4 regions of the uncultured Devosia sp. genome follow, and region 1 is predicted to be linked to each of the others. Evidence: predicted binding sites of a transcription regulator. Region 1 holds the regulator's gene; each other region holds the start of a gene.
What was found. Region 1 encodes LexA, which represses DNA repair genes until DNA is damaged. Its sites were predicted from a motif close to TGTTCNNNNTGTGTTCNG; they were not measured.
Positions count from the first base shown of each region.

Region 2: the regulator LexA is predicted to act here: its motif matches at 2,258-2,275, upstream of ACFE8X_RS02435 (DUF3072 domain-containing protein).
Region 3: the regulator LexA is predicted to act here: its motif matches at 2,627-2,644, upstream of ACFE8X_RS11560 (2'-5' RNA ligase family protein).
Region 4: the regulator LexA is predicted to act here: its motif matches at 2,830-2,847, upstream of ACFE8X_RS01880 (PA0069 family radical SAM protein).

Region 1 is NZ_CAXTKA010000005.1:99,438-104,863, reverse strand. It holds gene ACFE8X_RS08085 (IlvD/Edd family dehydratase) at 1-1,515, shown strand, start outside; gene ACFE8X_RS08080 (YybH family protein) at 1,685-2,056, opposite strand; gene ACFE8X_RS08075 (hypothetical protein) at 2,078-2,410, opposite strand; gene lexA (transcriptional repressor LexA) at 2,410-3,120, opposite strand; gene glp (gephyrin-like molybdotransferase Glp) at 3,260-4,465, opposite strand; gene moaC (cyclic pyranopterin monophosphate synthase MoaC) at 4,462-4,944, opposite strand; gene trpC (indole-3-glycerol phosphate synthase TrpC) at 4,944-5,426, opposite strand, start outside.
Region 2 is NZ_CAXTKA010000001.1:509,309-514,734, forward strand. It holds gene ACFE8X_RS02425 (dipeptide ABC transporter ATP-binding protein) at 1-111, shown strand, start outside; gene ACFE8X_RS02430 (alpha-glucosidase) at 271-1,935, opposite strand; gene ACFE8X_RS02435 (DUF3072 domain-containing protein) at 2,015-2,239, opposite strand; gene ACFE8X_RS02440 (Mrp/NBP35 family ATP-binding protein) at 2,467-3,546, opposite strand; gene fsa (fructose-6-phosphate aldolase) at 3,683-4,336, opposite strand; gene ACFE8X_RS02450 (aromatic amino acid transaminase) at 4,421-5,426, opposite strand, start outside.
Region 3 is NZ_CAXTKA010000009.1:3,352-8,777, reverse strand. It holds gene der (ribosome biogenesis GTPase Der) at 1-1,029, opposite strand, end outside; gene ACFE8X_RS11565 (tetratricopeptide repeat protein) at 1,067-1,891, opposite strand; gene ACFE8X_RS11560 (2'-5' RNA ligase family protein) at 1,979-2,614, opposite strand; gene ACFE8X_RS11555 (AAA family ATPase) at 2,877-3,359, shown strand; gene guaA (glutamine-hydrolyzing GMP synthase) at 3,406-4,971, opposite strand; gene ACFE8X_RS11545 (acyltransferase family protein) at 5,094-5,426, shown strand, end outside.
Region 4 is NZ_CAXTKA010000001.1:389,949-395,374, forward strand. It holds gene ACFE8X_RS01860 (MFS transporter) at 1-4, shown strand, start outside; gene moaB (molybdenum cofactor biosynthesis protein B) at 1-518, shown strand, start outside; gene infA (translation initiation factor IF-1) at 736-954, shown strand; gene ACFE8X_RS01875 (DHA2 family efflux MFS transporter permease subunit) at 1,053-2,537, opposite strand; gene ACFE8X_RS01880 (PA0069 family radical SAM protein) at 2,919-4,067, shown strand; gene ACFE8X_RS01885 (HAD family hydrolase) at 4,075-4,770, opposite strand; gene ACFE8X_RS01890 (phosphotransferase family protein) at 4,848-5,426, shown strand, end outside.

The DNA of each region.
Region 1 (5,426 bases):
AAGCGCCCGACCGCGGGCCTTGACCGCAATCTCGCCTATCTGGGCCTCGTCGAGGTTCTCTACGGCTACCCGCTCGACGGCGTGGTCCTGACCATCGGTTGCGACAAGACCACTCCGGCCATGCTGATGGGCGCCGCCACCGTCAATATCCCCGCCATCGCGCTATCGGTCGGCCCCATGCTCAATGGCTGGCACAAGGGCGAGCGCACCGGCTCCGGTACCATCGTGTGGAAGGCCCGCCAGATGATGGCGGCCGGCGAAATCGATTACGCCAAGTTCATCGAACTGGTCGCGTCCTCGGCCCCGTCGACCGGCTATTGCAACACCATGGGCACCGCCTCGACCATGAATTCGTTGGCCGAATCGCTGGGCATGCAGCTTCCGGGATCCGCGGCAATTCCCGCGCCGTATCGCGATCGTCAGGAAATGGCTTATCGCACCGGCAAGCGCATCGTCGACATGGTGCACGAGGACCTCAAGCCCTCCGACATCCTGACCAAGGACAATTTCATCAACACCATCGTGGTCAACTCCGCCATCGGCGGCTCGACCAACGCGCCCATCCACATCCAGGCCATTGCCAAGCATATCGGCGTCGAACTCGAACTACAGGATTTCCAGACCTATGGCCACAAGGTGCCGCTGCTGGTCAATCTGCAGCCCGCCGGCGAATATCTGGGCGAGGATTACTACCACGCCGGCGGCGTTCCGGCCGTCGTCAACGAATTGATGAGCCAGGGCCTCATCCGCGAGAACGCGCCCACAGCCAATGGCAAGACCATCGGCGAAAATTGCCGCAACACCCCGATCCAGGACGAAAAGGTCATCCGCCGCTTCGACAACCCGCTCAAGACCGAAGCCGGTTTCCTGGTCCTGCGCGGCAATTTGTTCGACAACGCCATCATGAAGACCAGCGTGATCTCGACCGAATTCCGTGATCGCTATCTCGCCAATCCGGCCAGCCCCGGTGCCTTCGAGGGCAAGGCCGTGGTGTTTGACGGTCCCGAGGACTACCACCACCGCATCGATGATCCGGCTCTCGAAATCGACGAGCACACCTTACTGTTCATGCGTGGCGCCGGCCCGATCGGCTATCCGGGTGCGGCCGAAGTCGTCAACATGCGCCCGCCCGCATACCTCATCAAGCAGGGCATCACCGCTCTCGCCTGCATCGGCGATGGCCGCCAGTCGGGTACGTCCGGCTCGCCTTCCATCCTCAATGCTTCCCCCGAGGCAGCAGCAGGCGGTAACCTCGCAATCCTGCGCACCGGCGATCGCGTCCGCATCGATCTCAATGTGGGTCAGGCCAATATCCTGATTTCCGACGCCGAAATCGCGAAGCGCCGCGCCGATCTGGAATCCATGGGCGGCTATAAATTCCCCAAGCACCAGACCCCCTGGCAGGAAATCCAGCGCGGCATCGTCGGCCAGCTCGGCGACGGCGCCATCCTCAAGCCCGCCGAAAAATACCAGCGCATCGCCCAGACCAACGGCATCCCGCGCGACAATCACTAGTCAGAACGCCAACCGAAAAACAACGGGCCCGCCAAATTGGCGGGCCTTTTTTCGCCTAGGTGGCAGTGGCGTATTTCGGTGAACGCAGACGACCCCCACCTCGGTTCAAAAGCCCGATCAACACCGACGCTCGATACCTCAAAGGCTGCGATTGCATCTGCCAACGCGATCAAGGCAAAGCGCTCAAATGCTCATGCACGATCTGCCAGCCGGTCCTGCCGTCGCGAACCACCGAGGTCCCTCGGCCCTGGCCCGATCGCTCCACCCCGCCGATCGTGGCTCGCCAGCAATACCCATAGATACATGAGGCGGCCGCGCTACCAACGGCCAGCCATTGTAGATCTTCCAGCCAGTAGGTTTCGTTCTCGAACCGTTTCCACGTCGCTTCGAACGCCGCCCGGATCGAGGCCAACCCAACATGCGAGCCATCGCCAAACCAGAACACCGCATTGTCGGCGATCAGGGCTGCCAGCCGGTCGAAGTCATGGCCGTTAATACGCGCGCGATAGAGCGCCATGACCTCTTCGGCACTATCGGCCATTTGGATGCCTCCGCCGCACCGCTAGCTCTGCGCGGCAGTATCGATCGTCACCCAGCGCCCGCCGGCATCGCATTGCAGCAGCAAGCTGTCATTGTTGCGAATACCCACGATAGCGCCCGCCGAGGACAACTTACCCTCGAGCAGGCACCCGGCCACGGGCGTCGCGGCCTCGGCCTTCGTCCATCCGCTTCCGGCTTTGCATACCGCGGTCCCGTCACCGGCGCTGATCGCCATGCCTGCCGAAAACGTGATGTTTCCCACCCAGCATCGTGTCTCACTGGCGCTTGCTTCCTGGGCAAATGCCGGCGCCTGTGGCAGCATAAGAAGTCCAACCAGAATCAGGGCAAAACGCATCAATATTTCCTCAGCAGCCCGACAAGCCGTCCCTGCACCTTGACCCTATCGGGCCCGAAAATTCGCGTCTCGTAAGCCGGATTGGCCGCCTCGAGCGCAATGGTATTGCCCTTGCGGCGCAGGCGCTTCAGCGTCGCCTCCTCATCATCGACCAGCGCCACGATGATCTCGCCGGTCCCTGCCGAATCCTGCTTGCGGATCAGCACGGTGTCTCCATCGAAAATTCCCGCCTCGATCATCGAGTCGCCGCGCACCTCCAGCGCGAAATGCTCGCCCGCGCCCAGCATTTCGGGCGGCACCGAGATGGTGTGCGAATGGCTCTGGATGGCCTCGATCGGCGTGCCGGCCGCAATCCGCCCCATTACCGGAATCGACACCGGCCGGGCATAATCCTCCACCGTGCCGCGCATCGGCGGTGCCGCCACGCGTCCCAGGTTGCCCTCGATCACGCTTGGCTCGAACCGCGACTTGCGCCCACCCAGCGACGGGTTCATCGAGTCGGGCAGCTTGACCACTTCCAGCGCCCGGGCTCGATTGGGCAAGCGCCGGATGAAGCCGCGCTCCTCCAGCGCCGTGATTAGCCGGTGGATGCCCGACTTGGACGCCAGGTCAAGCGCGTCTTTCATTTCGTCGAACGAGGGCGGGATACCGCTTTCCTTCATCCGTTCATGAATGAACATCAGCAGTTCGTGTTGTTTGCGCGTGAGCATTGGGCCCCTCGGTCGGGAATCGGAACAAAGACTGAACGAGCATACGTGTTCCAGTTATGTTCTGCAATATCCCACAGGCGCGACCAGTTAAATTTAGTCGGGCAAGCAAATCGACTGCCTGTGTCCTTGCCGGACTTGCCTAGAACTGCCCGATACTGATTGCGTCCACCATCGTCCCCGTCGCTTGGCCGGGGTCGTGCTCGGGCTGCACGATCAGCATGTCGGCCTGCGCCAGCGACGATGTATGCCCGCTATCCACTTCCGCTATGGGCCGCAGGGCCGTCCCGGTCTCCTCGTGCACCAGTTGGGCGCGCATGAAATGGCGCCGGACGCTGTTCGGCGGCGTAGGCGCCGCCAGCGGCAGGCGCCAATACCGCCCCGGCGCCGCGCCTGCGCCCAGCCACAGCCGCAATGCCGGCTTGATGAACACCACTGCGGTCACTAGCGCCGAAACCGGATTGCCCGGCAAGCCGAACACCAGCGTCTTGCCGCGCGTGCCGAACATCAGCGGCTTGCCCGGCCGCATATTGATGCGCCAGAAATCCAGCGTCACGCCGAGCGCCACCAGCACGTCCTGGACGATATCATGATCCCCGACGCTGGCTCCCCCGGTCGTGACCACGATATCGGGTTCATCCGCGAACATGTCGCGCAGCCGCGCCGTCAGCCCGGCGCGATCGTCCCCGGCAATCCCATGATCGACGATCCTGCCATAAGGCGCGAGCAGGGGCCCAAGCCCATAGCTGTTGGACGCCACGATCTGGTCCGCGCCAAGCCTGCTGCCCGGCGGCACGAGTTCGTCCCCGGTCGCCAAGAGCGCAATGACCGGCTGTCGGCCCACCATAAGCGTCGGCACGTTTGCCGCCGCCGCCACCGCCAGGTGCAGGCCATTGAGCCGCGTGCCGGGCTCAACCAGCGTCTGCCCAACGGCAAAATCACTGCCCATTGGCCTTATGCTGCGTCCCGGCTGCGGCTGTTCGGCAAACCGGACATGCTGCCCGTTGACGCTCGCCAGTTCCTGCATGATCACCGCATCCGCCCCCTGGGGAACCGGCGCGCCGGTAAAGATGCGCACGCATTCCCCAGCGCCCATCACCCCGGCAAAACCCGCCCCGGCCTGCGACATGCCGATTATGCGCAGGCTGGCGCCCGGCGCCGCGTCCCGCGCCCGCACAGCGTAACCGTCCATCGCGCTGGCGTTGAACGGCGGCTGGTCATGGCTGGCCACCATCGCTTCGGCCAGAACGCGGCCGGCTGCCTGGGGCAGGGCGACGCGCTCGGTCTGCATCGGTGGCACGCGCTGCAAAATCTTGGTGATCGCATGCTCGACCGGCAACAGGCTCATGGTGCACGCACGAAATCGCCGGACTTGCCGCCCGATTTTTCCAGTACGCAGAGATCTGTGATGGTCATGGCCCGATCGATTGCCTTGGCCATGTCGTACAGCGTCAGCGCTGCGGTGGACGCGGCAATCAGCGCTTCCATTTCCACGCCGGTTTGCGCCAGCGTTTCCGCGCTCGCCCGGACAACGATCGTCGTTGCGGTTTCGGCCACGATATCGACCTCGACCCTGGTCAAGGCAATCGCATGGCAGAGCGGGATCAGTTCGGCGGTCTTTTTGGCCGCCATGATGCCGGCGATCCGGGCGATCGCCAGCGCATCGCCCTTTTTGAGCGCGCCACCCATGATGGCGATGACGGTGTCCGCCTGGGCGGTGATCCGCGCCTGCGCCACCGCCCGCCGCCGGGTCACCGGCTTGTCGGCAATGTCAACGATGTGAGCCTCGCCCCTGGCGTTGAGATGGGTCAGCCCGCTTGCCGCCATCAGTGCACGCCCTGCAGGCCCATCAGCAAGGCCCGTGTGGCGGCGACAACGTCGTCCTGCCGCATCAGGCTTTCTCCGACGAGAAAGGTGCCGATGCCCGCTGTCTGGTCCAGCCGGCGCACATGCTCATGGGTCATGATGCCGCTTTCGCTGACCAGCTCCGTGCCGGCCGGAACGCCGCTGGCAAGATCGATGGACGTCTCCAGCCTGGTCTCGAAGGTGCGCAGATTGCGATTGTTGATGCCGATGAACGCCGCGTCGAGCGCCAGCGCCCGGTCCAGCTCGAGCTGGTCATGCACTTCCACCAACGCGTCCATGTGCCATTCCTCGGCCGCATCGAGCAGGTAGCGGGCAACGTCGTCGCCCACGGCAGCCAGGATGATCAGGATGCAGTCGGCGCCCCAGGCCCGCGCTTCGGCAACCTGGTAGGTTTCGAACAGGAAGTCCTTGCGCAAGACCGGCAGTTGCGTCGCCGCGCGCGC
Region 2 (5,426 bases), on a different contig from region 1:
ATGGAGGCGGGGCGGATCGTGGAGGAAGGCAAGCCCAGTGAGATATTCAGCCGGCCGCAACACCAATTGACGCGGGATTTGGTCGCGGCGCGGTTGCCGGAGGTGGGGTAAGCGGGCCACGCCCTCGTGGTTCGAGGGTCGCTGCGCTCCCACCTCACCATGAGGGCTACTGGTAGCCCCGCGGTGAGGGCTACTGGTAGCGCGATTCCAAAGTAGCCCTCATGGTGAGGCGCGAGTTCTTCACGAGCCTCGAACCACGAGGGCGTGGCACTATTCCAGCCGGCCGATGTAGCTGCCGAAGGGCTCCAGGTCGATGCCGCCGTCCATGGGGGCGGCGGTGACACCGGGGCAGTCGAGGCCGTGGGGGGTAAGGCCCGGGGGGATGACGAATTCCTCCGATTCAGCGCCCATGTTGAAAACGCAGAGCACGCGCTCGTTGCCATGGTTGCGGGTGAAGGCGAGGATATCGCCGGTCGAGTCCAGCAGGGTAATCTCGCCCTTGGCCAGGGCCGGGTTGAGCTTACGGAAGGTGAGCATGGCGCGGTAGAACTCGAGCACGGAGCCTTCGAGCTTGTCCTGGGTATCGACGGCATGGGTCAGGTGTTCGGCAGGAACGGGCAGCCAGGTGCGCTCGGCCGTGGAGAAGGCGCCGTTGCGGACATGGGTTTGCCAGACCATGGGCGTGCGGCAACCGTCGCGGCCCTTGAACTCGGGCCAGAACTCGATGCCGTAAGGATCGACCAGATCGGCAAAGGACAATTCGGCTTCCTTGAGGCCAAGCTCTTCGCCCTGGTACAGGCAGACCGAGCCGCGCATGGCCAGGATCAAAGTAACGGCGAGGCGGGTGAAGGCGGCTTCCTGGCCGTGGACGGCCCAGCGACTGACATGGCGCACGACGTCGTGGTTGGAGAAGGCCAGGCAAATCCAGCCATCGGGCGCCTTGGCTTCGGTCGCGGCGATCGAGGTCTTGAAATGCTCGGCGGAGAACTCGCCGCCAAGATAGTCGAACGTATAGGCCATGTGCAGATGATCGTCGCCCGAGGTGTATTGGGCCATGATCTCAAGCTGGTGCTGGCTGTCGCCGATTTCCCCGACGGTGGTCTTGCCGGGATATTCGTTCATCAGAGAACGCAGGCGCTTGAGGAAGCCCAGATTTTCCGGGCGGGACTTGTCGTAGATGTGTTCCTGAAAATTGTAAGGATTGACGGCGGGTGCGGTGGAGGCGTTGAAGTCCTCGGCGCGGACGACAGGATTGTTTTCGAGCCCAAGCGAACAGAAGTAGAAATTGACGGTATCGAGGCGAAAGCCATCGACGCCGCGCTCGAGCCAGAAACGCATTTCGCCCAGCAAGGCATCCTGCACGTCGGCGTTGTGAAAGTTGAGATCGGGCTGCGAGACCAGGAAATTGTGCTGGTAATATTGCATGCGCCGGCTGTCCCAGGCCCAGGCGGAGCCGCCGAAGATGGAGAGCCAGTTGTTGGGTGGGGTGCCATCGAGCTTGGCATCGGCCCAGACATACCAATCGGCGCGGGCATTGGTGCGCGAGGAGCGGCTTTCGGAAAACCAGGCGTGCCGGTCCGAAGAGTGGGAGATCACCTGATCAATGATCACCTTAAGGCCCAGCGAATGGGCCTTTTGCACCAGATGATCGAAATCCTCTAGCGTGCCGAAGCTGGGATCGATGTCGCGGTAGTTGGAGACGTCGTAGCCAAAATCCTTCATCGGGGAGGTGAAGACCGGCGACAGCCAGATGGCATCGACCCCCAGATCCTTGACGTAATCGAGCCGGCTGGTGACCCCGACCAGATCGCCGACGCCATCGCCGTTCTGATCCTGGAAGGAGCGCGGATAGATCTGGTAGATCACCGCGCCGCGCCACCAATCGGCATCGGTTTCGAGCTCAGGTTCGTGCCTGGGCTCGGTCATCATGGTCATCGACATCAGCGCGCTCCGGTGGTTGCTCGTGCGTCAATAGCACCAGCAGGAACGGCGCCAAAGCCCATTGCAGACAAAATCAGCGACCCATTGCCTGACGCAGCGCGTCGATGCGCTTGGAGGCTTCGGCCTTGCTCAGATCGTCGGCGAACTGGTCGGGCTGGTGGGCCTCCTCGCTCAAGGTCTTGAGATAGGACGTCTGCGCGCCGGTCATCGGTTCGTCACCGGTGGTCCAATCGTCGGGATCCTTTTCGAGATTGGAATTGGGCTGGTCGGCAAGCTTGGGATTTGGCGTGGTGGACATAGAGAACCTCACAAGAACTGTTCTGTTAATGTTCTAGCACAGTGCTGGTTCCGGGGGATTAATTTTTACGGTGATGCGAGTTGGCGCCACAGGACCAGGGTGACCTGGTGCAACTGCGCGGACGAAATTTGTCCAAGCCATTCGGCATCATCGCGCTCTATGGTCGCGATCTTGCTCGGCACCTTGGTGATCGAACGAGTTTAAGGAATGCCTTGCCTTTGCCAAGGTCACGTTCGCAGGGCCGGCGTGCCCGCCAGAATGCGGCGGGCGATGGTGGTGAAGGCCTGGGCTTCGGGGCCGGCGAAATCGGAGACGACGACGGGTTGGCCGCCGTCGGAGGTTTCGCGGATCGTCATGACCAGGGGAATGGCGCCGAGGAAGGGCATATCGAGGCTGCTGGCTGCCGTTTCGGCACCGCCGGTGCCGAAGATGTCGTAGCGCCTGCCGGTGTCGGGAGCGATGAAATAGCTCATGTTTTCGACGAGGCCAAGCAGAGGCACGTTGAGGCGGCGCAGCATGTCGATGGCTTTTTTGGCATCGATCAGTGCGAGTTCCTGGGGGGTGGAGACGATGACGACACCCGTCACCTCGGCCTGCTGGAACAGCGAGATATGAATGTCGCCGGTGCCGGGGGGCAGGTCGATAACCAGAATGTCGAGATCGCCCCAATCGGTTTCGCGCAGCAGTTGACGCAGCGCCGAGGTCGCCATCGGGCCGCGCCAGACGACGGCCTGGTCCGGATTGAGCATGGAGCCGATCGACATGGCTTTGATGCCAAAGGCGTCATGGGGGATGAAGATGCCATCGGCGCGCACGGCGGGCTTGCCTTCAAGACCGAGCAATTTGGGAATGGACGGTCCGTAAAGATCGGCATCGAGCATGCCGACGCGCAGGCCTTCGGCTTGCAGGGCCAAAGCGAGATTGACGGCGACGGTGGATTTGCCGACGCCGCCCTTGCCGGAGCCGACGGCGACGATGTGCTTGACGCCGGAAACGGGCGATTTGGGAGCGGGACCGGAGCGGCCCTGGGCGGCTGCCTGGCCAGTGGCGGGTGGGGCTTTGTCGGAGGTCAGCGAGACCATGATCTTGCGGCCGGGAGCGACAGTGGCTGCAGCGGCCTGGGCGGCTTCGCGGGCTGGGCCGAAGGCGGCTTCCATGCCGGGGGCCACGGCGATGGCGAAAGCGACGGCGCTGGTGGTGACGATGATTTCGGACAGGCCGGCATAGCCGGACAGGGCGCCGCCGCCGGGGATGTCGACGCTGGCAAGAGCGGCTTTGATGGCGGCGGCGAGGTTGGGGTCGGCCATGGTTTGCCCCTGTCTGGATCGGGCGTTGCCGCGTTCACGGTGTCATCTCGGGCGAAGGCCGGGATCCATCTTGAAATCTCAGGATGGGCCCCGGCCTGCGCCGGGGTGACACCGAGTTTGTTAAGGCTGCGGAGGCCTAGAGGATCGACTGACCCGTGGCTTTCCAGTCCTTGAGGAAGCCTTCGATGCCGGCATTGGTCAGGGGGTGCTCGGCCAGTTTGCGGATGACGGCTGGGGGCATGGTGGCGACGTCGGAGCCGGCCAGGGCGACCTGGGTCACGTGATTGGGGGTGCGGATCGAGGCGGACAGGATTTGCGTCTCGAAATTGTAGTTGTCGTAGATCTGGCGGATATTTTCGATCAGCTCGACGCCATCGAGATTGATATCGTCGAGGCGGCCGAGGAAAGGCGAGACATAGGTGGCGCCGGCCTTGGCGGCGAGCAAGGCCTGATTGGCCGAAAAGCAGAGCGTGACATTGGTCTTGATGCCGCGTTCCATGAAGGTCTTGGTGGCCTTGAGGCCGGCCAGGGTCAGCGGGAGCTTGACGACGACGTTTTCGGCCAAGGCGGCGAGGACTTCGCCTTCGGCGATCATGCCGTCATATTCGAGCGAAGCGACTTCGGCAGAGACCGGGCCGGGCGTGACGGCGCAGATTTCGCGGACGACTTCCTTGAAATCGCGGCCGGACTTGGCAATGAGCGAGGGATTGGTGGTGACGCCATCCACCAGACCGGCCTCGTGAAGCTCCCTGATGTCCTTGATTTCCGCAGTATCGACAAAGAACTTCATTATTCCCTCCTAAATGGCTGTGTCATGCGCGCTGGACCAAAGATGTAGCACGCGCTTTATGGGCTGCAAGCTGTCCGAACCGCGTTATTTGATGGCTGCCAGTATGGCGTCCGCCAGATCGCCGACCCGATCTTCGGGGATGCCGGCGACATTGATGCGACTGTCACCGATCATATAGACACCGTTGGTGGCTTTTAAATGCTCGACGACGGCATTTGGCAGTCCCAGCAGCGAGAACATGCCGCGATGGGCGGCGATGAAGTCGAAATCGGTGGCATTGGAGCGTTGGCGGATGGCATCGCCAAGCTTGGCGCGGAGACCGATCATGCGGTTGCGCATGGCATCGAGCTCGGTTTCCCATTCGGCGCGCAGTTCGGCATCCTCGAGAATGACGCGGATGATTTCAGCGCCATGATCGGGCGGCTGGGAGTAGCTGGAGCGAATGATGTTGAGTAGTTGGGAATTGATGATATCGGCCTGCGCGGCATCACGCGCAACCACGATGGCGGCGCCGATGCGTTCGCGATACAGGCCGAAATTCTTGGAGCCGGAAAACGCGATCAGCGCTTCGGGGACGGCAGCGATAACCTTGCGGGTGCCGTAGGAGTCCTGGAGGAGGCCGTCGCCGAAGCCGAGATAGGCCAGATCGATCAAAGGCAGCGCGCCGGTGCGGGCAAGGCTTAAGGCGATCTGGTCCCACTGCGCATCGGAAAGATTGGCGCCGGTGGGATTGTGGCAGCAACCATGGAGCAGCACGACATCATCGGGCCCGAGACGGTCGAGCGCGGCCAGCATGTCGGCAAACCGGACGCCGCGGGTTTCGGTGTCGAAATAGGGATAGGTCGCGACCTCGAGGCCCGCATTTTCGGCGATGGGGTTGTGATTGGGCCAGGTCGGGTCCGACAGGTGGATGGTGGCTCCGGGGCGGGCGCGGTTGACCAATTGCATCAGCACCCAGAGCGCACCGGTGCCCCCGGGGGCCTGGGCAATGCGGACCCCGCTGCGATCAAGCGTATCGGCAATGGCCAGGTCAAGCACGGCAGCGCCAAAGCCCTTGTTGCCGGCAATGCCCAGATAGGTTTTGGTCCTG
Region 3 (5,426 bases), on a different contig from region 1:
CAACTCGGCCAGGGCCGCGTTCTTGTCCTCGATCAGGTCCCATTTGTTAATGGCGATGACGAGCGCCCTGCCCTCGCGTTCGACCAGATCGGCCAGCGCCAGATCCTGCTTTTCAAACGGAATGGTCGCATCGAGCATCAGCACGACGACTTCGGCATACTGGATAGAGCGCAGCGAATCGCCCACGGCCAGCTTTTCGAGTTTTTCCTGGACGCGCGAGCGGCGGCGGATGCCGGCGGTATCGACCAGGTTGATCACCCGGCCTTCCCACTCCCAGGGCACGAGAATGCTGTCGCGGGTAATGCCGGCCTCGGGGCCGACCAGCACGCGGTCCTCGCCCACCATGCGGTTGATCAGGGTGGACTTGCCGGCGTTGGGGCGGCCGACGATGGCGACGTTGAGATAACGCCTGGGGTTCCAACGCAGCGTGGCTTCGTCGCCCTCGCCTTCGAGCATATCCTGGGTGATATCGACGTCGACGTCGGGCATGGCCTCGAGGTCGCCGATTTCGTCTGCCTGCTGCGCGATGGCGGCTGCATCGATGGCCTGCGAGACAATGGAGTACAGCTCGGACAAGCCCAGGCCATGTTCGGCCGAAAGCGCGATGGGTTCGCCGAAACCGAGCTTGAAACCTTCAACGAGACCGGCTTCGGCAGCGCTGGATTCGGCCTTGTTGCCAACCAGGTGGACATCCTTGCCGGCCTTGCGCAGCACCTGGGCAAAGCGCTGGTCGAGCGGGACGACGCCGGCGCGGGCATCGATCATGAAGAGTATAACGTCGGCTTCCCGGATCGCCAATTCGGTTTGCTGGCGCATGCGGTCCTCGAGACTGCCATCGGTGACATCCTCGTAGCCAGCGGTGTCGAGCACGCGAAAGGTCAGGTCGGCAATGCGGCCCTCGGCCTCGCGGCGATCGCGGGTCACGCCCGGCGTGTCGTCGACCAGCGCGATCTTGCGGCCGACGAGACGGTTGAAGAGCGTGGATTTGCCGACATTGGGACGACCGACAATGGCAACGGTGACGGTCATTGGGGCAAATTATCCGATCATGCAGACGGCGGCCGGCCTATTCCAGGGACGGCTCGACCGGCGGGGGCGTTGCGGGGGTGGCCGCCTGGGGCGCGGGCGTGGCAGCCGGAGCTGGCGCTGGCGTGGTGGCCGGCGCGTCGTCGCCGATGATATCCTGAACCGCCGCGGCAGCGTCTTCGGCGGCCTTATCGGTCGGAGCCGGCGCAATGGCACCCTCGGACAGCAATTGGGCCAGGTAATAGCCCATGCGGTTGCGGACGGTGCTCTGGCTTTGCGGGTCGTTGACCACGGCCTCAAAGCTCGCCTGCGCGGCGGGGAAGTCGCCAGCCTTGTACTGGGCGAGGCCAAGCGCCTCGCGCGCCGCGTTGCGCAGCGGATTGCCCTCGGCGGCAATGGTTTCGACGCGCTGCTGCACATCGGCCAGGGTGCCGGTATCGACCAGAAGCGTGCCGGCGAGCACCAAAGCCAGTTCGCGCAGGCGCTGATTGGAATTATCGATCGCCAGGGCATCATAGGCGGCAACAGCTTCAGCGGTCTTGCCGTCCTTGCCGAGCAGGCCGGCCTGCTTGAACTGGGCCAGCATGGGATAGCTGCCCGAACCGTCGGCGATCAGCGTATCGAGCTGGGCCTGCGCCGCGGCAATATCGCCGCCATTGGCCAGATCGAAGGCAGCATAGAGTTCGTCGGAGGAGTTGGCGGCATTGTTGGCATGGTACCAGCTCCAGCCTTCGTTGACGGCAACGCCGACCACAACCAGACCGGCAGCGCCGATAATATAGGGCGCGAAACGGCGCCAGAACGAGCGCATCCGATCGGAGCGCAGTTCCTCGTCGACTTCGCGAAAGATATTGTCCTGGGACATGGCCTGCCTAAAGGTCGAAACGTGAATGGGGCGCACGTTTAGCATGCTGGGGAGGGAATGCAAATGCGCCAGGACACGCCGCGCCGCTCAGCCCAAGGACCATTCGCCCATAGTATCGGGGCGCTTCTGGCCGGCTGCGGTGCGGACCAGCCAGAACTTGCGCACGGGCCAGCGAAACGGCCGCTTCAGCAGCCGTTCGGGCACGCGCTGCGGCCCATACCAGATGGTGAGATGAGGCACGGTGGACTTCGCGCCGACCGGCATGCCCAGCCGCTGCATCTCGCGGCGAATATCGGCATAGAGCGCCACAACCTCGCGGGCGCCATTGGAGCAAGTGAGCACCGTGGGGACGATGCTGCGACCGCCCGTCTGGGAGCGGCTTTGGCCGGCAAAGGTCAGCAGCGTGTCAAAGGCGATATCGAAACCGGGACGACGGACCGCGTTCCCGACCTCCAACGCGTCGTCCAGCAGGACGGACTCGATCTCGTCCGTGCTGCGCCACACGCCGTTGAGGGACACGTGCAGCCGGTCGGCGCGGATGAGATTGCGCGCGCCGTGGCGGCGGGCCAACAGCGCGGCCCCGCGCTCGATATCCTGGGCCAGTGCCGGCGGCGGCAGGATGGAGAAGTAATAGCGGAATGTGTTGGCGTCGCGCGGCGCGTCCGGTGCCCTCAACCTGCGATCCGATCCGCCACCGCTAAAGAAATCGAGCTGTCCATCCATGTCATGGCCCTATGTTCCCTATTTGTTCTAGACTAGGACAATGGCCGAGATCGGTCAATTGTCGATCTGAAGATGTCAATATGCGGCCAGGCCGCGCGGTCTATTCCCGATTTGCGCGGTGCGATGGTCACGGAATCCAGAGTGGTGCTGGCCACGAAATCTAGTGCGGCTCGTCAGGTGCAGATCGGGCTGGACCGGTTGCTGTCCGACGCCAATGCGGCTAGAGGTGCCCTTGGTATCAAGCGGTTTCGGCGGGCTTTCAATGGCAATCCTTCACGCGATGGTGGGACTTCCAGGGAGCGGCAAGACGACCTTGGCGCGCCAGCTCGAGGTCAAGTATTCCGCTCTCCGGCTTACCGTCGATGAGTGGCACGTCAGTCTGTTCGGCAACGACGTTCACGACCATAGCGATGAGGCCGACTTCTCAAGACATAACGCGCGGCACGCGGCGATCGAGGCGCTGCTGTGGGAGACGGCCGCGAGAGCTTTGGTCCTGGGATTGGATGTGATCCTGGATTTTGGTTTCTGGACCAGAAGCGAGCGCGACGCGCTTCGGGCAAAAGCGCGCAAGCTGGGTGCGGGCTTTGCAATCCATTTTGCCGACGCCTCCGAAGAGGTGTTGCTGGAGCGCATCAAGGCCAGGAATGCGCAGCTTCCGCCGGGCACTTTTCATATTCCCGAGATCAAGCTCAAGGAATGGACGCGCCTGTTTGAACCACCATTGCCGGACGAGTTCGTTCCTTAAAGTTGTTTGCAGCAGCAGCGCCGGTCTTGCGCCGGCTCTTGCCGTCTTATTCCCACTCGATGGTGCCGGGGGGTTTGCTGGTGATGTCGTAAACGACGCGGTTGATGCCGCGGACTTCGTTGATGATGCGGGTGGCGGTGCGGCCGAGGAAGCTCATGTCGAACTGGTAGAAATCGGCGGTCATGCCATCGACGGAGGTGACGGCGCGCAGGGCACAGACGAATTCGTAGGTGCGGCCATCGCCCATGACGCCGACGGTCTGGACGGGGAGAAGCACGGCGAAGGCCTGCCAGATCTGGTCGTATTGCCCGGACTTGCGGATTTCATCGAGATAGATGGCGTCGGCGCGGCGCAGGATGTCGAGCTTTTGGGGGGTGATGCCGCCGGGGCAGCGGATGGCGAGGCCTGGTCCCGGGAAGGGATGGCGACCGATGAAGCTTTCAGGCAGGCCGAGTTCGCGACCGAGGGCGCGCACTTCGTCCTTGAACAGTTCGCGCAGCGGCTCGACCAGCGCCATGTTCATGCGCTCGGGCAGGCCGCCGACATTGTGGTGGCTCTTGATGGTGACCGACGGTCCGCCAGTGAAGGAGACGCTTTCGATCACGTCGGGATAGAGCGTGCCCTGGGCGAGGAACCTGGCGCCGCCCAGCTTTTGGGCTTCGGCCTCGAAGGTTTCGATGAACAGGCGCCCGATGATCTTGCGTTTGGTTTCGGGATCGGACTGGCCGTCGAGCTCGCGCAGGAAGACGTTGGATGCATCCACGTGGACCAGGGGGATGTTGTACTGGTCGCGGAACATGGTGACGACCTGTTCGCTCTCGTTGAGACGCATCAGACCATGATCGACATAGATGCAGGTAAGCTGGTCGCCGATGGCCTCGTGAATCAGCACGGCGGCGACGGATGAGTCGACGCCGCCGGAGAGGCCGCAGATGACCTTTTCGGACCCCACCTGGGCGCGGATTTTCTCGACCATCTTGTGGCGGTAGGCGGCCATGGTCCAGGACGCCTCGATGCCGCAGATGTGGTGCACGAAATTGGCGTAAAGCCGGGCGCCATCGGGGGTGTGCACCACTTCGGGGTGGAACTGGACGGCCCAGATGCGGCGTGTCTCGTTGGCGATCATGGCGAAGGGGGCGTTGGCGGAGGTGCCGACGACCTCGAAGCCCTCGGGCAGAGCGACGACGCGGTCGCCATGGCTCATCCAGACCTGGTGTTCCGAGCCGAGCTCCCAGACGCCGTCATAAAGGGCGGAGAGTTTTTGCACCTTGACCTCGGCGCGGCCGAATTCGCGGTGGTGACCGGCCTCGACTTTGCCCCCTAGCGCAATGCAGAGGGCCTGCTGACCATAGCAGATGCCCAGGATCGGCACGCCGGCCGCGAGAATGGCGGGATGTACGGTGGGGGCGTTGGCATCCAGCGTCGAGGCGGGGCTGCCCGATAGAACGATGCCCCTGGGGCGCATCGCAAGGACGGCGGCCTCGGCGTGCTGGAAGGGGTGAATCTCGCAATACACGCCGGTCTCGCGAATGCGGCGGGCGATGAGCTGGGTGACCTGCGACCCGAAGTCGACGATCAGGATGCTCTGGGACTCGATGGCTGGTGCTGTCATGGCGAGGCTTTAACGCCCGATCGGCGGTTGTGCAAGCGTTGGGACGCAGGGCGGGCTTGCGTGATTTGACATTTGGGACGGTTTTCCCGACGGTCGCGCCGCGTGCTGGAGGAAACACCGTAATGGCCGTCGACAATCGCCTGCTGGGCGCCGATTTCGTGCGGGCCAGCGCCTGCTGCATCGTGCTGGCGCATCACCTGGCGCAACGGGTCGATGGCGGCTCGGCGCTGGGGCGGCAGCCGCTGGTCCATATGTTCAATATCGTGGGCGGGTTCGGGGTCGCCATGTTCTTCGTGCTGAGCGGGTTTTTGCTGGCGCGTCCGTTCTGGCAGGCAATGGACCGGGGCGAGCCGATGCCGTCGCTGCGCATCTATGCCTTGCGGCGGCTGGCGCGCATCGTGCCGGGGTTCTGGCTGGCGTTGACGGTGAGTTTCGTTTTGAGCTTTGCGGTATTC
Region 4 (5,426 bases), on a different contig from region 1:
TTGAGGACCGCAATTTCGTCCCTCTGTCGATTGCCGTCGTCGCCGTTTCGGACACGCGCACGCTTGAGACGGATACAGGCGGCGCCCTGCTCCGATCGCTGCTGGAGGCCGACGGGCACCGCTGCGCCGAGCGGCTCGTGGTACGCGATGATATCCAGTTGATCCGCGCGGCCGTGCAGCCGCTGGTCGCCAATAGCGATATCGATGTGATCCTGACTACCGGCGGCACCGGTTTTTCGGGCCGCGACGTGACTCCTGAAGCAATCGAGCCGCTGTTCGACAAGCGGATGGAGGGCTTCTCGGTGCTGTTCCACCAGTATTCGGCAACCACGGTGGGTACGAGCTCGATTCAATCGCGGGCGACTGCCGGGCTGATCGGGACGACATTCGTGTTCTGCCTACCCGGCTCGCGGGGCGCCTGCCGCGACGCTTGGGAAGGGATCTTGACGCATCAACTGGATTATCGGCACAAGCCGTGCAATTTCGTGGAACTGATGCCGCGGCTGGACGAGCGGTAGCTCTGGTCACGCTGGCGCTGCATGTCAGGGTTATCTGGTGCGTCGCTCACAAGCGCGTATTCACAAATCATGTGTAATGCACTATATCAAGGCATCCGACCATCCTGCCGGTCGAGCCTCTGGGGCAACCCGGTTGTCTTGATGGCGATGATCCCCACATACCCGGACCAGACCGCCGACATTCTCCGGCCCGTTCCGGGGCTGCTCAGGAGCCTTTATGGCAAAAGAAGACGTGCTCGAATTTCCGGGCGTGGTGACCGAATTGCTGCCCAATGCGACCTTCCGGGTCAAATTGGAGAATGATCATGTGATCATCGCCCACACCGCCGGCAAGCTGCGCAAGAACCGCATCCGGGTGCTTGCCGGCGACAAGGTGCTGTGCGAAATGACGCCCTATGATTTGACCAAGGGCCGTCTGACTTACCGCTTCCGCTAAAGCCGTTCGTCCGGCGGACGCATCAGGCCGGGCAAATATCTTGCAAATACCGATAAGCCCCAGCCGCCAGAGGCGACCGGGATTGTTATGCCTTCTCGTCAGTGGCCGTGGCTCATGCCTGGCTGGCCACCTACGGGCTTGCGGATAAAGAAGGCCGCAACCACGGCAAGCAGCGAAATGATGGCGCCGCAGAGGAAAGCCGCCTTGATGCCGCCCGTGGTCGCAGCCAGCGCTTCGGCGCCGCCCGCGGCCAATCCTGCCGCTTGCAAGGTCATGATGGCGACGAACAGGGCCGTGCCCGCTGCACCGGCAACCTGCTGGGTCGTGCCGATCATGGCGCTGCCGTGCGAATAAAGATTGGGCGGCAGCGCGCCAAGGCTGACCGTAAAGAGTGGCGTGAACATCAGCGCCAGGCCGACGCTGAGCACCAGATGGGCGCCGAGCACAGCCCAGAACGAGGTATCCTGCTGCACAAGCGTCAGGCCCCATAGTGCCACGCTCAGCAGAAGCGCGCCTGGAATGACGAGGGGCGCCGGCCCGATCTTATCGAACAGGCTGCCCACCTTGGGTGCGCAAAGCCCCATGATCAGGCCGCCAGGCAGCAGAAGCAAGCCGGTTTGCAAGGTGGTCAGGCCCAGAACGTTTTGCAGATAGATCGGCAAAAGGATAAAGGCGCCGAACATCGACATCATCAAGATGGCCATCATGGCGGTGGCGATGGTGAAGGTTTTGTTGGTCAAGGTGCGCAGATCGAGCAAAGCGCGGTCCTGCTTTTGCAACTGCACCTGGCGCAACACGAACAGGGCGATGACCGCAGCCCCGACCAGCAGGGGAATCCAGGGCGAGACGACGGGCGGATGCAGCGCCGCTTCGCCCAGCCCGCTCAGGCCATAGACGAACCCGCCAAAGCCGATAGCCGACAGCGGGATCGATACCAGATCGATCGGCGCATTGGTGGGCGTGGTGACATTCTTGATCCGCGAGGCGCCAAGAGCCAGCGCAGCCAGGGCGATCGGCAGCACCAGGATGAACATCCAGCGCCAGTCGAGCACCGACAGGATCAGCCCGGAAATGGTCGGTCCAATGGCGGGCGCCACCGAGATGACGATCGAGATATTGCCCATGGTCTTGCCGCGCGACTCAGGCGGCACCAGGTTCATCACCGTGGTCATCAGCAGCGGCATCATGATGGCGGTGCCCGAAGCCTGAACGATGCGGCCGATGACCAGCACGGCAAAGCCCGGCGCCAGGGCCGAAATCAAGGTGCCGGCGGAAAACAGCGACATGGCCAGAATGAAAACCGGCCGTGTATTGAGACGCTGCAGGAGGAAGCCGGTGATCGGGATCACCACGGCCATGGTGAGCATGAACGCCGTGGTCAGCCACTGCGCAGCGCTGGCGGTGATCTCCAGATCCGTCATCAAATGGGGCAAGGCCACGCCCATGATGGTCTCGTTGAGGATGACGACGAAGGCCGACACCAGCAGCAGGCCGATCACCAGGCGGTTGCGGGCGCTATGGTCTTCGAGGCCCTCTGTTGGCGAGCGTGCGGCGTCGAAATCGGCAATACTATCGGTGGCCATGGGATTTTCCTTCGATCCAATCTGTACTGCCGCAGCGACGAGCGACCCCGGCAGGCTTCGACAACACCTTGCAATAATTATACGACAACCAATGTCAGCATGGCGGCACAAGACGACCAGACGACATATTCAGCGGGGGCGCAAAGTCCGACAAAGGCGAACGCTCGAATTTAAGGTGCCCGGCGAGCCGCCTGGACGGGGCAGCATGTCTAGTCCAAGAGCGTTTCCGTGTCCATCCACGAGGATGCACGAGAGCCATCCTCATGCCGCCTAACGCGCGCGACATACGGTATGTTCTTGTTATGTTCCTATGACGCTGCTATCTGTCAGCCCGGGCCGGCAGCCATGATTCGACTGCCGGGCGCCCTGTAGGAGATGAGCATGGCCCTTTACCAGGCGCCCTCTTTCGAAGCGTTGGAAAAGCTCAGCCGCAGCCGCGACGCTGATCTGGCACGGCGGGAACTGGTCGATCCGAGCCGCAATCGCGGACGGGGCGCGCAGTCCAATCGCAGCGGGCGTTTCGAAAAGCAGGTCCGCGAAGGGTTCGACGATGGCTGGAGCAGTGTCGAGCCGTTGCCCGTTTTCGAAACCGTCGAACATATGGAGCGGGCCAAGACCATCATCACCTCCAATGATAGCCCCGATCTGGGTTTTGATCGCTCGATCAATGCCTATCGTGGCTGCGAGCATGGGTGTTCGTACTGCTTTGCGCGGCCGACGCACGCCTATCTGGGCCATTCGGCGGGGATCGAGTTCGAGCGCGATATTTATGTCAAGACCAATGCGGTGGAAACGCTGCGGGCGGAACTTGGAGCCAAAAGCTACAAGGTCAAGCGCATTGCCATGGGCACCAATACCGACCCCTACCAGTTGGCCGAGCGTAAGCACAAGCTGACACGCGGCATTCTCGAAGTCATGCTGGAAACCAGGCACCCGGTCAGCATCGTCACCAAGTCGGCGCTGATCGTGCGCGATCTCGACTTGCTGACCGAAATGGCCAAGTTGCGGCTGGTCAAGGTGGGTATTTCGATGACCTCGATGGATCACAAGCTGAGCCGCAAGATGGAGCCGCGCGCGTCCTCGCCGGCGCGGCGGCTGGAAGCGATCCGGCTGCTAAGCGAAGCGGGCGTGCCGGTATCGGTGCTGGCGGCGCCGATGATCCCGGCGATCAACGACATGGAACTCGAGCGCATCCTGGACGCGGCGGCAGCGCAGGGCGCCAAGGGCGCCGGCATGGTGCTGCTGCGCCTGCCCGGGGAAGTGCGCGATATTTTCCGCGAATGGCTGCTGCGCCATTTTCCGGACCGGGTGCGCCACGTCCTGTCGCTGGTGCGCGACACGCGCGGCGGCCATGACAACGATCCGCGCTTTGGCAGCCGCATGACCGGGGAAGGTCCTTATGCGGCGCTGCTGCAGCAGCGTTTCGAAAAAGCGCGCAAGCGCTATGGGCTGGACGAAAAGCTGCCGGCGATCCGCACCGATCTGTTCGAGCCACCCAAGGGAGAGGACCGGCAGATGAGCCTGTTCTAGGGCACAATCAGCTACTGGCCACGACCTCGAGGCGTTCGACGATAGCGGCGATGAAGCGCAACAAGGCCTCGTCATCATAGCGATCGGCGGACATGGAGGCGCCGGCGGCGATCATGTCGGGATGCGCCAGGCTGGTCCTGATGCCGATGGTCCTGAGGCCGGCCCCCGTTGCCGAGGCAATGCCGGTTCGGGAGTCTTCAAAGGCTACGGATAGACCGGCGTCAGCCCCGAGCAGGCGCAGGCCCTCCAGATAGGGCAATGGGTGCGGCTTGCCATGGGCGAGTTCGTCACCAATCACCAAGGCGCGAAAGCGATCTCGGATGCACAGGCCATCAAGGATCAGGCTGGCATTGGCCCGTGGCGCGTTGGTGACGGCCGCCATGGGCAGGCCGCTGGCATCAGCGAGATCGAGCAGTTCGAACAGGCCGGGCACGGCATGGATTTCGGTTCCGGCCAGGTCGCGGAACAATTGCTCCTTACCCGCCATGACCGCCATTTGCTGCTCTGGCGACAGGTCCGGTACGAAGCGGCGGGCGATGGCTTCATTGGCCTTGCCCTGCAGTTCGAGCGCGAAGCGGGCCTTGTCGAAATGATGGCCATAGGGCTCGAAAGTGCGATTGAACGCTTCGAGGTGTAGCGGATCGGTATCGGCCAACGTACCATCGATATCAAAAAGCAGGGCTGCGCCGGATCTTGGATGCACGAGATTGCCACCTTGATGAACGGTGATGAGTTGAGCGTCGCCGCGAGGAAAGTCAACTGCCTGACGGAGTGAGTATAATGCCAATGGTTGACCCGGACATGTCGCTCGACCAGCTTGCGCCGATCATTGTTGCAACCTTTCCCGAGTTGGCCGGCTCCAGCTTCAGCCTGTTGTCGGAAGGCTGGGATAGTGTCGCGGTCGATGTCGATGACAGGCTGATCTTCAAGTTTCCGCGCAACGCGGACGCCGAGCGGGCGCTGGCTATGGAGGCGCGACTGCTGGCCGCGATCCGCCCTGTCATCGCCACGCCGGTGCCCGATCTGGAAGTGTTCGAGACCCCGCGCCGGTTCTCTCGACATTGCAAGCTCAAGGGCGAGCATCTGCTGACTGCCGACTATGAGCGCCTGCCAGATGATGACCGGCAACACCTGGCGCGGGCGATGGCACAGTTTTTTGCCCAACTGCATAGGCTCGAGCGCCAGGTGATGGCGGACGCGGGCGCCAAGGCGCTCGAAGGCTGGCCCCACCCGGACTATGTCGCCGAACGCGCCCTGCCTCAACTGAGTGGCGTGGATCGCGCCCTGGCCGAGCGCACGCTGGTCGCCTGGCAAGAGCTACCACCGGACCCGCTTGGCGAGGTCTACGGATTTTTCGAT